Actinoplanes lobatus: one gene and its partner. The protein of the gene in region 1 interacts with the protein of each later gene in a pairwise test. Links are inferred from orthologs where the notes say so. Each region holds a gene or a part of one and is shown on either strand. Other genes may lie near its edges.

Evidence for each region.
Region 2: the proteins of BJ964_RS28780 (region 1) and tpiA interact in binary tests that used the Escherichia coli proteins (3 or more experiments, as listed by UniProt). The link is inferred for Actinoplanes lobatus from one-to-one orthologs.

Annotation. Positions count from the first base shown.
Region 1 is NZ_JACHNC010000001.1:6,271,698-6,278,575, reverse strand. What follows is about bases 1,290-4,234. They hold BJ964_RS28780 (M20/M25/M40 family metallo-hydrolase), read right to left. Parts: upstream 3,342-4,234; coding sequence 2,238-3,341; downstream 1,290-2,237. Other genes in these bases: pdxR (MocR-like pyridoxine biosynthesis transcription factor PdxR), read right to left, coding at 3,696-4,234; BJ964_RS48215 (glutaminase), read left to right, coding at 3,479-3,658; BJ964_RS28785 (Type 1 glutamine amidotransferase-like domain-containing protein), read right to left, coding at 1,493-2,227; BJ964_RS28790 (hypothetical protein), read left to right, coding at 1,290-1,443. Outside these bases: BJ964_RS28795 (anaerobic C4-dicarboxylate transporter), read left to right, coding at 1-480; more of BJ964_RS28790, read left to right, coding at 490-1,289; more of pdxR, read right to left, coding at 4,235-5,063; BJ964_RS28765 (carboxymuconolactone decarboxylase family protein), read left to right, coding at 5,110-5,550; BJ964_RS28760 (MFS transporter), read left to right, coding at 5,540-6,679. UniProt on the Escherichia coli protein: Cleaves the N-terminal amino acid of tripeptides.
Region 2 is NZ_JACHNC010000001.1:3,993,806-4,000,738, reverse strand. The notes cover bases 1-3,000. They hold tpiA (triose-phosphate isomerase), read right to left. Parts: upstream 1,894-3,000; coding sequence 1,108-1,893; downstream 1-1,107. Other genes in these bases: BJ964_RS18730 (phosphoglycerate kinase), read right to left, coding at 1,893-3,000; secG (preprotein translocase subunit SecG), read right to left, coding at 761-1,015; BJ964_RS18745 (RNA polymerase-binding protein RbpA), read right to left, coding at 278-619; BJ964_RS18750 (GNAT family N-acetyltransferase), read left to right, coding at 1-180. In the rest of the region: more of BJ964_RS18730, read right to left, coding at 3,001-3,104; gap (type I glyceraldehyde-3-phosphate dehydrogenase), read right to left, coding at 3,113-4,114; DNA-binding protein WhiA, read right to left, coding at 4,433-5,413; BJ964_RS18715 (gluconeogenesis factor YvcK family protein), read right to left, coding at 5,471-6,487; RNase adapter RapZ, read right to left, coding at 6,484-6,933. UniProt on the Escherichia coli protein: Involved in the gluconeogenesis. Catalyzes stereospecifically the conversion of dihydroxyacetone phosphate (DHAP) to D-glyceraldehyde-3-phosphate (G3P).

The DNA of each region.
Region 1 (6,878 bases):
AAGGTCAAGATCAAGGACGTGGTCACGCAGAGCACCATGACCTCCGGCCTGGTCGGCCTGATCGCGCTGTTCGGCATCGCCTGGCTGGCGGACACCTGGATCGCGGCGAACGAGACCGCGATCGTCGACGCCATGGGTGGCCTGGTCGAGGCGGCGAGATGGACGATCGCCATCGCCATCTTCATCGTGGCGGCACTGACCACGAGCCAGGCGGCGGCGCTCGCCGCGATCGTACCGATCGGTCTGGCTCTGGACATCCCGCCGCAGTTCCTGGCAGCGTTCTCGGTGGCCGCGATCGGCATCTACTTCTTCCCGGCCAACGGCTCGCAGGTCACCAGCATCGCCGCCGACGAGACCGGCACCACCGGGATCAGCCGGTTCGCGATCTGGCACTCCTTCTCGCTGCCGATGTTCATCATGTGGCTCGTCTCGACCGTGGTGGCGCTGGTGACGGCGGCGCTCGTCTACGGCACCAGCTAGGAGGCTGCGATGACGAAGCGGTGGATGCGGTCCGTCCTGGCCGCCGCGGGCGTGTTCGCCCTGGTGCTGACGCCGGTCGCGGTCCGGGCACAGGAGGCGGCCGGCTACGACGGCTTCATCCGGGACGGCAGCTGCGCGGAACCCGGCCAGGACCTGCACATCGACCTGGCCGGCGGCGGCAGCCACGACGTCGAGCCGTACCGGGCCGAGGGCGCCGCGCTCGGCTTCTACGGGGCGCCGCAGGTGCCCGGGTTCGGTGTCGGCGCGATCTACAGCGGCCAGCGGTTCTCGCTGGTCCTGACCGAGGGCGGGCGGGACGTGGCGTGCGGCGACCTGCTCCAGCCCGAGGAGGACCGGTTCGGGCGGGCCGGACTGGCCGTGGCGCAGCTGCTGCCGGCCGGTGACGGAGGCGTACAGGGTGTGGCCGTCCTGGAACGGACCCGGCTGGAGCGGGAGCTCGACATCGTGCCGACCCGGGCCCGCATCCTGGTGTCGGCCGGCGCGGTCACCCCGCCCGCACAGCCGGCGAACGGCTACAACGCCCATGTCAAGGGCGGTACCTGCCAGGCGCCGAGCGGTCCGATCCGGCTCAACCTGCCGGGTGAGGGCACGTTCGACGTCACCCCGTACCGGGCCGAGACGGGTCCGGGGCGGTCGGCGACACTCGCGTACGTCGGCAGTCCGCCGGTGCCCGGGTTCACTCTGGCCACCGCCTACACCGGCCTGCAGAGGTTCTCGCTGACCATCAGCGACCCGACCGGGCAGACCACCGCCTGCGGGGACGTGCTGCGGCCCGACTCGGACGCGTTCGTCGAGGCGGGACGGGCGCTGGTGCTGCTCAATCCGACCGGATCGGCCGGCACCCCCGGCTACGCGGTGATCCAGCGGGTCGGCATGCAACGCGAGCTGGACGTCACCCCGACCCGGGTGTCGATCATCCTGTTCGCGGCACCGGCCGTCTAGGACGGCGAAACGGCCGGCGGCCCAGTGAGCCGCCGGCCGTTTCCCGTGCTCAGGTCGAGACGCTGCGGCTGGCCACCCGCTCGGCGAGCAGGCGGCACGGGATCTCCTCCTCGACGATCCTGCCGTCGTGGGCGTACACCTTCAGCGCCTGGGCGCCCGGCTCGGAGGTGACCGCCTCCACCGGTTCCCCGTCGGCGGTGAACCGGATGGCGACACGGTTGCCGGAGGCGTACCCCATCTCCAGGGACCCGTCGAGCAGGGCCGCGTGGAAGATCGGCCGCCGCTGGTCCTCGGCGTCGTAATGCGGGCAGTAACTGCCCTTGATCATGCCGAGGCCCTCGTTCAGCAGCTGGAGCGTCGGCCCGTACGAGTCGGTGGTCCCGCCCTCGAACCAGCACAGCCCGCCGGCGCTGCCACCGGTCAGCACCGCCCCGCCGGCCAGCGCCTGATGCAGCAGCGTGTCCACGCCCTGCCGCCGCCACACGTCCAGCATGTTGGCGGTGTTGCCGCCGCCCACATGGATCACGTCAGCACCGAGCACGATGCCGGACAGGTCGTCGAAGTCGCGGTGGAACAACCGCAGATGCCGCGGCCGGCACCGTCCGGAGTGGAACGCCTCGTAGAACGACACGATGTAGCTGGCGTCGTCCCCGGTCGCCGTCGGCAGGAACAGCACCACCGGGTCGTCCTTGCCGGTGAGCTCCAGCACGTAGTCGTGCAGCGGGTCGTCGCGGCGGTCCATCACCGCGCGGCCGGCGCCCATCGGGACGATGTGACCTGGCATGAAAGCTCCCTCACTGTTGCTGGGTGGCGATGGTCAACAGGATCGCGCACGCCGCCACCATGTCGTCGATCGCGATGTGCTCGCTGGTCGCGTGTTCGTCGACCATGCCGGTGGCCAGGCCGACACACGGGATCCCGCGGGCGTTGAGGAAGTTGCCGTCGGTGCCGCCGCCGGACTTGCGGTCGATCACCTCGATGCCGTGCGCCCGGATGGCGCGGGCCGCGTCCCGGTACGGCTTCGCGACCGGGTCGATGTGGTAGGTGTGGTAGATCTCCTCGGCCACGAACTCGTAGGTCGCCCCGTGCCGCCGCGCCGCCGCGTCCACGGCGGCCCGCATGGCGGCCAGCTGCTTGTCGAGTTTCCCCTGGTCGTGACTGCGGGCCTGACCGGTGAGGACGGCGGTGGCCGAAACCACGTTGCGGGCCTCCCCGCCGGCCAGGATGCCGATGCCGGCGACCGTCTCGTCGTCGATGCGGCCCAGCGGCATCGCGGCGATCGCCTCGGCCGCCACCCGCAGCGCGTCGACACCCTTCTCCGGCTCCACACCGGCGTGGGCCTTGCGCCCGTGCACGGTGATGTCGACGTCCATCGCGGTGGGCGCCCAGTAGGTGATGGAGCCGATCGCGCCCGCGGTGTCGAACACGTACCCGTGGGTGGACCGCAATCGCGCCACGTCCAGCTGCCGTGACCCGACCAGGCCGGCCTCCTCGGCCACCGACACGACGAACTCGATCGTCGGATGCGGCAGCTCCGGATGCTCCCCCAGCAGCGTCAACAGTTCCAGACAGGACGCGATGCCGGCCTTGTCGTCGGCGCCGAGGATGGTGGAACCGTCGGTCCGGATCACCCCGTCGTCGCCGATGACGGGCCGGATCCCGACGTCGGTGCCGACGGTGTCCATGTGCGTGGAGATCAGGAAGCCCTCCCCCGGCCCACCGGCCAGGGTGGCGATCAGGTTGCCCGCCTCGTCCCGGCGGACGTCGGCGCCCAGCTCCGTGAACCGGCGCTCCAACTCCACACCGATCCGCTGCTCCTGCCCGGTCGGGCTGTCGATCGCGACCAGGTCGAGGAACGTCCGAACGAGACGATCCCGGTCCACCGTCACCGCTGCCATGTCGATCCTCTCCTCGGCGTACGGTCATGGTCGCGGCCGTCGCGGGCCCGTCGCCTCACCCGTCCGGGATGAAGGACGCCACGCGGCGCCCGGTCAGCGTGACCTCCCGCAACCGGCGTCACGTCACGGAGTCGAACATGGCATCGGATGAGTACGTCTCGACCGCCGGCGAGCTTCCCTCCCCCCGACGAGGTTCCCTGGCCACCTTCGCCCCGCCGCTGGACAACTTCGGCAACAGCGTCCGGGGCCTGCTGGCCGCCCGCTTCCTCTCCCGCCGCCTGGGCCTGCCCCTCTTCGCCTCCGAGGCGGCGGCCTGAGCTCCTCGGTGGATCGGCCGGTGATCACCAGAAAGCCCTAATCCAGGGCGGCGCACAGGGCGTGGACGGCGGCGGCGAAGCCATGTTCCGGTGGGGTGCCGTAGCCGACGACCAGGCCGTCGCGCGGTGGCATCGGGCTGGCCGGATGACGGTAGGCGGACAGGCCGTCGACCGCCACGCCGAGGGTGCGGGCGGTGGCCAGAACCCGGGGTTCGCTGCCCGGCGGCAGGGCCAGCACGGCGTGCAGGCCCGCGGCGATACCGGTCACCCGTACCGTTGGGTGTCGCTCTTGGAGGGCGGTGACCAACAGATCCCGCCGGCGGCGATAGGTCTGGCGCCTGCGGCGCAGATGCCGGTCGTAGCCGCCGGAGGCGAGGAAGTCGGCCAGCGTCAGCTGGTCGCCGACGCCGGACCAGAACTCGCGCCCGCCCTTCACCGCGAGCAGGTCGTCGATCAGGTGGTCCGGCAGCACCATCCAGCCGAGCCGCAGCGCCGGGGACAGGCTCTTGCTGGCCGAACCCAGATAGACCACCCGATCCGGGTCGAGGCCCTGCACCGCGCCGATCGGCTGGCGGTCGTAGCGGAACTCGCCGTCGTAGTCGTCCTCCAGGATCAGCCCGCCGGAGGCGCGTGCCCAGTCGACGACGGCGGTGCGGCGGGCCGCGTGCAGGGCGCCACCGGTCGGGTACTGGTGCGCGGGCGTCAGCAGCACCGCGCCCGCCCCGCTGCCGGGCAGCGTCGCGATGTCGGCGCCACGCTCGTCGACGGCCAGCGGGACCGTCCGGATCCCTGCGTTCTCCAGGATCTGGCCATGGAACCGCAATCCGTACGCCTCCACCGCGACCGTCCTCGGCAGCAACTCGGCGAGCAACCGTAGACCGCCGGCGAACCCGGCGCAGATGACGATCCGGTCGGCGTCGGCGCGGACGCCCCGGGCCCGGCCCAGGTATTCGGCCAGCGCCCGCCGCAGTTCCGGCCGGCCACGAGGGTCGCCCGGCCCGAACGCCTCACTGGGCGCCGCGGTCAGCGCCCGCCGCGCCGACGTCGACCACGCGGCCCTCGGGAACGCGGCGGCGTCCGGCGAGCTCGGCGCGAGATCGTGCACCGGCCGCCGGTCGTGGGCGCTTGGCTGCTGTGGCCGGTTGCCGGCGGGCGGGGCGGCACGGGCCGCGACCCGGGTACCGGAGCCCTGCCGGGCGGTCAGCCAGCCCTCCTCGACCAGTTCCGCGTACGCCTCGGCGACCGTGTTGCGGGCGATGCCGAGGTCGGCGGAGAGCGCCCGGTAGGACGGCAGCCGGGTGTCCGGTTTCAGCTGGCCCGACCGGATCGCGTCACGCAGCGCCCGCATCAACCGCGCCCGGCGGCTGCCCGGCCCATCCAGCGAAGTGACCCATGAATCCGGCATGGAAATGAACCATAGCTGAGGTCACTTCCGTTCCTAGGCTCAGTTCATGACCGAACAGCGCATGACCTTCCGTACCGCCGCACCCCAGGTCCACCGGGCGATGCTCGCCCTCGATGCGGCCGCGAAACAGGGCCTCGACCCGGTTCTGGCCGAGTTGGTCCAGATCCGGGCGGCGCAGATCAACCGGTGCGCCTACTGCATCGGCTACCACACCCGTGACGCCCGCAAGGCCGGCGAGACCGAACAGCGGATCTTCCAGCTCACCGCCTGGGAGGAGTCGCGCCTCTACACCGAGCGCGAGCGGGCGGCGCTCGCCCTCACCGACGCCGTCACCCTTCTGCCGCACGGCGTCTCCGATCAGGTGTACGCCGAAGCGTCCCGCCACTTCGAAGAGCCGGAGCTGGCGCGGCTCATCGCCCTGATCCTCACCGCCAACGCGTGGAACCGGATCAACGTCACCTGCCGCACCGCACCCGATGACCACTGAGGTCCTGGCCCGGCCGGTTCGCGGCTGGGTGGCCGTCGCCGCGGTGACCCTGGGCATCTTCGCCCTGATGACCTCCGAGTTGCTGCCGGTCGGCCTGCTCACACCGGTCGGAGCGGCGCTCGGGGTGGCCGAGGGGGTGGCCGGATTGATGGTGACGGTGCCCGGTCTGGTCGCCGCTGTGTCAGCGCCGCTGGTCACGGTGGCGACCGGCCGCCTGGACCGGCGGCTGGTCCTCGGCCTGCTGGTCGGCCTGGTCGGTGCCGCCAACCTGATGTCGGCGTTCGCGACGAGCTTCACCGTGGTGCTGGTGGCGCGCTTCCTGATCGGGATCAGCGTCGGCGGATTCTGGTCGGTGGCCGGTGGCATCGCCCTGCGGCTGGTGCCGTCGCACCACGTGCCCCGGGCCACCGCGGTGATCTTCGCTGGCGTGGAGACGGCATCGGTGCTGGGTGTACCGGCCGGAACCCTGCTGGGCGACCACGCCGGGTGGCGGACGGCGTTCGCCGCGGTCGGTGTGCTGGGCCTGGTCGCGCTGGCGGCGATCGTGCTGCTCACCCCGGCGCTGCCACCTTCGAGGACACTACGGCTGATCGATCTGCCCGCGGTGCTGCGGGGCGTCCGGGGCCTGCGGGCGGCGCTCACCGCCACGTTCCTGATCATCACCGGCCACTTCACGGCGTACACGTTCGTCCGCCCGGTCCTGCTCGCCGACGGCGTGTCCGCGCCGATGGTGGGTGTGCTGCTGCTGGTGTTCGGGGTGGCCGGGATCTGCGGCAACGTCGTGGCCGGTGCGCTGATCCATGGCCGGATCCGGGCGGCCGTGGTGCTGATCGCCACGGCCCTGGCCGTCGCCATGGTCGCGCCCGGCGGTCCCGGCTGGCTGATCCTGTGGGGACTCGCTTACGGCGCCGTCCCGGTCACCCTCCAGACGTGGGTGCTGACCGCCGCCCCAGCCGCGACCGAGGCCGCAAGCGCCCTGTTCGTGTCCGTCTTCAACGCGTCGATCGCCCTGGGCGCCCTGCTCGGCGGCCTGGCCGTGGACCGTCTCCCGCTGACCGGGGTGCTGCTGATCGGCGCGGCGCTGTCGCTGCTCACCCTAACTGTGGCGCGCCGCGCCCCAGACCGCTGAGGCGCGCCTCCCCTCCCCCGGGCGCCAATCTTGGACGCCTCACCACCGTCAGCGGTGCCCAACCGTCCAAGATCCCCCACGAACAAGCCCCGAGACCCGCCTCCCCTCCCGGCGCTGATCTTGGACGTTCCACCACCCTGCGCGGTGGCCAACCGTCCAAGATCCACCACGGACGAGCCGCGGGAGCAGCCTTCCCCTC
Region 2 (6,933 bases), 2.3 Mb from region 1 along the record:
GGGCTGATGGCGGCCTTCCTGGACGGCCTGCGCGCGGCCGGGGTCACGGGTGTGCATCTCGGCATGGCCGCAGAGAACCACGGCGCCTACGCCTTCTACCGCCGGCTGGGCTTCGAGGATCTGGAGATCTCCGACCCGGGCGCCCGTTTCGTGGCCCGAGACACCAGCCCGCTGGCCTGAGCGGACACATCGGCCCGGCGAGAAGAGCCGGCTTGGTGAGAAGAGCCGGCTTGGTGAGAAGCGCACCGGCCGCCCCGCTCGGCCGGTGCGCTGTCGATCATTCGCCGCGCCGCTGGCGGACCTTGGCGAGCGCCTCGGCGAGAATCGCCGCCGCGTCCTCCTCGGAGCGCCGTTCCTTCACATATGCCAGATGCGATTTGTACGGCTCGGTGCGCGCCCGCCCCGGCGGGTTGGAACTGTCGAGCCCGGCGGGCTGACCGCAGCGTGGGCAGTCCCAGGTCTCGGGGATCGCGGCCTCGGCCGCGAACCAGATGATGCTGTCGTGTCCGGCCGAGCAGAAATAGGTCACCTGCCGGCGCGGAGCGGGTTCGGTGCGCTCGTCGGGTCGCATCGGGCTGGACCCGACACGGCTGCCACGGATAGCGCTGCCACTGGACACGGACGTCACTCCTGTCTCGAGGGGCCTCGAAGGTCTGTCCGGCTCGAAGCGGAGATGAGGAGCAAACCGGACGGTGATGACAAAAAACCGCGCGGCCGGAGAAACCGGCCGCGCGGCAGATTCTACGACTACGAGCCGCCGTCAGGCAGCCAGCTCCAATTTGAGCCAGAAGCCCAGCCCGACGATGCAGGCGAACCAGATGATTCCCACCAGAACGGTGTACCGGTCCAGGTTCTTCTCGGCGACCGAGGAGCCCGCCAGACTGGAGCTGACGCCACCACCGAACATGCTGGACATGCCGCCGCCCTTGCCCCGGTGGAGAAGGATCAGCAGTGTCAGCAAAACGCTGGTGATGATCAGCAACACGATCAACGTGTAAGCGAACGCGATCGGCATCGTCGGGTTCATTCCTCTCGAAGGGCACAGCAGCGGTCCCACAATAGCGGGTGCCCGGCCGATTCATACGGCCGGGCACGCGCTATTTACTCTTAGCGTGCGACGTGCTCCGGGAAACGCACGATGGAGACGAACTCCTCGGCGTCCAGGCTCGCGCCGCCGACCAGCGCGCCGTCCACATCCGGCTGCGCCATGATCTGGGCGATGTTCGCCGCCTTGACCGAGCCGCCGTACTGGATACGGACGACATCGGCCACCTCGGCGCCGAACTTCTCCACCAGCCGCGCCCGGATCGCGCCACAGACCTCCTGCGCGTCGTCCGGGGTCGCGGTCTTGCCGGTGCCGATCGCCCACACCGGCTCGTACGCGATCACGATCTGCTGGAGCTGCTCGGTCTTGAGCCCCTCCAGCCCGGCGTCGACCTGGGCGAGCACGTGCTCGACCTGGTTGCCGGCCTCGCGGATGTCGAGTCCCTCGCCGACGCAGAAGATCGGAACGAGGCCGGCCGCGAAGGCCGCCTTGTTCTTCGCGTTGATCAGCTCGTCGCTCTCGTTGTGGTACTCGCGGCGCTCGGAGTGCCCGATCACCGCGTACGAGCAGCCCAGCTTCGCGAGGAAGGCGCCGGCGATCTCACCGGTGTACGCACCGCCGGCGTGCGGCGACACGTCCTGCGCGCCGTACTTGATCTTCAGCTTGCCGTCCGCGATCACCGACTCGACGGTGCGCAGGTCGGTGAACGGCGGCAGGACGACCGTCTCGACGGCCTCCAGCTGCTCGGCGGTCAGGCTCGCGGCCAGCTTCTGCACCAGGAGATTCGCCTCGAAGTGGTTGAGGTTCATCTTCCAGTTGCCGGCGATGATCGGCTTACGGGTCGTCATCACTTCTCCAGTGCGGCGACGCCCGGCAGCGTCTTGCCTTCGAGGTACTCCAGGGACGCGCCCCCGCCGGTGGAGATGTGGCCGAACGCGGACTCGTCCAGGCCGAGGGTACGGACCGCCGCCGCCGAGTCACCGCCGCCGACGACCGAGAAGCCGTCGATCTTGGTGATCGCCTCCGCCACGCCACGGGTGCCCGCGGCGAACGGGGCGAGCTCGAAGACGCCCATCGGGCCGTTCCAGAACACGGTCTTCGCGCCGGCGATCGCCTCAGCGAACAGCGAGGTGGACTCGGGGCCGATGTCCAGGCCGAGCCGGTCCGCCGGGATCTCCGACACGGAGACCACATCGTGCGCCGCGTCAGCCGAGAACTCGGCGGCCGCGACGACGTCGACGGGCAGGACGATCCGGCCCTGAGCCTGCTCCAGCAGATCGGCGCACACGGAGATCATCTCGGCCTCGAGCAGCGACTTGCCGACCTCGTGGCCCTGGGCCTTGAGGAAGGTGAAGCACATGCCGCCGCCGACGAGCAGCTTGTCGACCTTGGGCAGGAGCGCCTGGATGACGGCCAGCTTGTCGGAGACCTTGGAGCCGCCGAGCACGACGACGTAGGGCTGCTCCGGGCTCTCCGACACCTTCTTGAGGACCTCGACCTCCTTGAGGACGAGACCACCGGCGTAGCGCGGGAGCCGGGCCGGGACGTCGAACACCGAGGCGTGCTTGCGGTGCACCGCGCCGAACGCGTCGTCGACGTAGAAGTCGGCGAACGCGGCGAGCTGGTCCGCGAAGGCGCCGCGCTCGGCGTCGTCCTTCGAGGTCTCACCGGCGTTGAAGCGGAGGTTCTCCAGCAGCAGCACCTGGCCGTCCTGGAGGGCCGCGACGGCCTCGGTGGCGGCCGGGCCGACGGTGTCGTCGGCGAAGACCACGGTGGACCCGAGCAGCTCGCCCAGCCGCTTGGCGACCGGCGCCAGGGTGAACTTGGGGTCCGGCGCGCCCTTCGGGCGGCCCAGGTGGGACGCCACGATCACGCGAGCGCCCGCGTCACGCAGGGCGATCAGCGTCGGCAGAACCGCGCGGGCGCGGCCGTCGTCGCTGATGACGCCATGGCCCTGCGGGTCGATTGCAGCCTTGTCGAACGGGACGTTCAGGTCGGCGCGCACGAACACGCGCCGACCCGAGACACCCTCGCCGAGCAGGTCGTCGAGAGTCTTCATGATGAGAATCAGGCTCCGACGAGCTTGACCAGGTCGACGAGGCGGTTCGAGTAGCCCCACTCGTTGTCGTACCAGCCGACGACCTTGACCTGGTTGCCGCCGATGACCTTGGTCAGGCCGGCGTCGAAGATGCAGGAGGCCGGGTCGGTGACGATGTCGGCCGACACGATCGCGTCCTCGGTGTAGACCAGGATGCCCTTGAGCGCGCCCTCGGCGGCGGTCTTGATCGCGGCGTTGACCTCTTCGACCGTGGTGTCACGGGCGGCGGTGAAGGTCAGGTCGGTGGCCGAGCCGGTGGGGATCGGCACCCGGAGCGCGAAGCCGTCCAGCTTGCCCTTCAGCTCCGGCAGCACCAGGCTGACGGCCTTGGCGGCACCGGTCGAGGTGGGGACGATGTTCAGCGCGGCGGCGCGGGCGCGACGGAGGTCGCTGTGCGGGCCGTCCTGCAGGTTCTGGTCCTGGGTGTACGCGTGGATCGTGGTCATCAGACCCTTTTCGATCCCGATCGTGTCGTTCAGGACCTTCGCCATCGGGGCGAGGCAGTTGGTGGTGCAGGAGGCGTTCGAGATGATGGTGTGCTTCGCACCGTCGTAGAGGCCGTCGTTGACGCCCATCACGATGGTGATGTCCTCGTTCTTGGCCGGAGCCGAGATGATGACCTTCTTGGCACCCTTGTCGACGTGCGTCTTGGCCTTGGTGGCGTCGGTGAAGAAGCCGGTCGACTCGATCACGACGTCGACACCGAGGTCGCCCCAGGGCAGGTTGTTCGGGTCGCGCTCGGCGAACGCCTTGATCGTCTTGCCACCGACGGTGATCTCGTCCGCCGACGCCTTGACCTCCTGACCCAGGCGGCCCAGGATGCTGTCGTACTTGAGCAGGTGAGCCAGCGTGGCGTTGTCGGTCAGGTCGTTCACGCCGACGATCTCGATGTCGGCGCCGGAGGCGAGAACCGCCCGGAAGAAGTTACGACCGATACGGCCGAAGCCGTTGATGCCAACCCGGATGGTCACAGGTGGTCTCCTCGTTTCGGTCCGCCGGATTCTGCGACCGGCGGAGGGGTCTGCATGCCGACCGTATGAACGGCCGACATAGGCGTCCGGCCGCCACACCCAGACTTTCGATGACGGGGGCTCGGCCGAACTGCCGGCAGCGTCGCCGTCATCCGCGACACTATCCGAGTCCGCACGCCCGCGAAGCGGCGGGGCGCGACCTGAACGTTACCTAAACGGATCACCGCGACGTTGCCTAACGACGTCATCAGCCTCACCCATCCGGCCATACCCGATAAGGACCGAAGGTCCCTCGATGGGCGTGATCGGCATCACCTGTCAGCAGGCCATCATCTCTGGTGTGACAGCGGCCTCAGTGTCCGGAATACCGAGATCCCGGGCGCGCTTGTCGGCCAGCGCCAGCAGCCGCCGGATCCGGCCGGCGATCGCGTCCTTGGTCAGCGGGGGATCGGCCAGGGCGCCCAGCTCCTCCAGGGAGGCCTGACGGTGCTCCAGGCGCAGCCGGCCCGCCGAGGTGAGGTGGTTCGGCGCGTCGTCGGCGAGGATTTCCAGCGCCCGGGTGACCCGGGCCGCGGCCGCGACCGCCGCGCGGGCGGAGCGGCGCAGGTTCGCGTCGTCGAAGTTGGCCAGCCGGTTCGCGGTGGCGCGCACCTCACGGCGGACCCGGCGCTCCTCCCAGGCGAGCACGCTGGAGTGGGCGCCGACCCGGGTGAGCAGCGCGGCGATCGCGTCGCCGTCCTTGATCACCACCCGGTCGACGCCGCGCACCTCGCGGTCCTTGGCGGTGATGCCGATCCGGCGGGCCGCGCCGCGCAGCGCGAGCGCCGCCTCCGGCCCCGGGCAGGTGATCTCCAGGGCGCTGGAACGGCCTGGCTCGGTGAGCGAGCCGTGCGCCATGAACGCGCCCCGCCAGGCCGCCACCGAGCAGCACACGTTGCCGCTGACCACGTGCTGCGGCAGGCCCCGCACCGGACGGCCGCGCACGTCGAGCAGGCCGGTCTGGCGGGCCAGCACCTCGCCGTCCTTGACGATCCGCACGATGTAGTGGCTGCCCTTGCGCAGGCCACCGGACGCCAGGACGTGCACCTCGCTGGGGTAGCCGTACACGTCGGCGATCTCCCGCCGCAGCCGCCGGGCCACCGCGCCGGTGTCCAGCTCCGCCTCGACGACCACCCGGCCGGAGACGATGTGCAACCCTCCGGCGAAGCGCAGCAACGCCGCCATCTCCGCCCGGCGGCAGCAGGGCTTGGGCACGTCGACCCGGCTCAGCTCATCCTTGACCGCTGCCGTCATCGCCATCGTGTTGTCACCTCATGCGCCGGATCTTGAACAGTGTGTGCCCCACTACGTCAGTTATCAACGAGTGGCGCCCAATACTGGCACCAGGGCGGCGCCCAATGCCTCAGGATCATGCCGTGGGCTTCCGTCCGCAACGGCCACCGGCACCAGAATCAGCTCGGCGCCGAGGTCGTGAGCGGCCTCGCGGACCGGTTCCGGTTCCCCGGCCCACTTGGCGTCGGCCAGCACGATGTCCACCCGGAGCGAGGGAAGGTACCAGTGCAGGGCGGCCAGGTGATCGGCGGTGGAGAGCCCGATCGTCTCCTTGTCCGGGCTGAGGTTCAGCGTGACCAGCCGGCGGGCCGGGCTCGCCACGATCGCCTCGGCCAGCCGTGGCACCAGCAGGTGCGGCAGGACGCTCGTGTACCAACTGCCGGGGCCGAAGATCAGCCAGTCGGCCTCCCGGACCGCGGTGATCGCCTCGGGGCAGGCCGGCGGATCCGCCGGGTCCAGCCGCACCGCCTCCACCCGGCCCTCGGCCACCGCCACCGAGTGCTGCCCGCGCACCGTCTCACGGGAGCCGTCGGCGTGCACCACGTCGGCCTCTATCCCGACGGCGTGCAGCGCCATCGGGAGCACCCGGCCCTGCGCGCCGACCATCTCGGCGGCGTGGTCCAGCGCGGCGACCGGGTCGCCGAGCATCTCGATCAGCCCGAGCAGCAGCAGGTTGCCCACCGGGTGCCCGGCCAGGGTGTCCTTGCTGCGGTCGGCGCGCCGCTCGAGCCGCGGGCCGCGGCCGGTCACGGACTCCCGCGCCGCAGCCGTCATCGCCTCGAAGCGGTGCTGCATCAGGGTCGCGGTGAGCCGGTGCGTGGGATGGTCGGCGGCCAGCGCGGCGAGCGCCTGGCGCAGGTCACCCGGGGGCAGCAGTGCGTCCCGCTCGACGCGCAGGCGGCCGCTGGAGCCGCCGTCGTCGCCGACCGTCACGATCGCGGTGATCTCCAGATCCAGGTCCCGGGCGCTGTGCCGCAGTGCGCGCAGCGAGGCGCTCAGCCCATGTCCGCCGCCGAAGGCGACCACCCGGATCGCCGTCACTCGCGCCCCAGGTCACGGTGCGACGTGTGGGCGGACAGCCGCATCGCGCTGAGCCGGGAGGTGAGCTCCTCGGCGATCGCGACGCTGCGGTGCTTGCCCCCGGTGCACCCGATGGCGACGGTCAGATAGCGCTTGCCCTCGCGCTCGAAACCCGGGGCGGTGGCGGCGATCAGCCCGGCGTACGTCGCGACGAAGTCGGTCGCGCCCTCCTGACCCAGGACATAGCCGCTCACCCCCTCCTCCAGGCCGGTGTGCTCGCGCAGCTCGGGCACCCAGAACGGGTTGGGCAGGAACCGCGCGTCCAGCACGTAGTCGGCGTCCGGCGGCAGGCCGTACTTGAAGCCGAAGGAGAGCACGGTTATCCGCAGCTTGCGCGAGTCCTCACCGCCGAACAGCTCCTCGACCCGGCGGCGGAGCTGGTTCACGTTCAGGTGACTGGTGTCGAT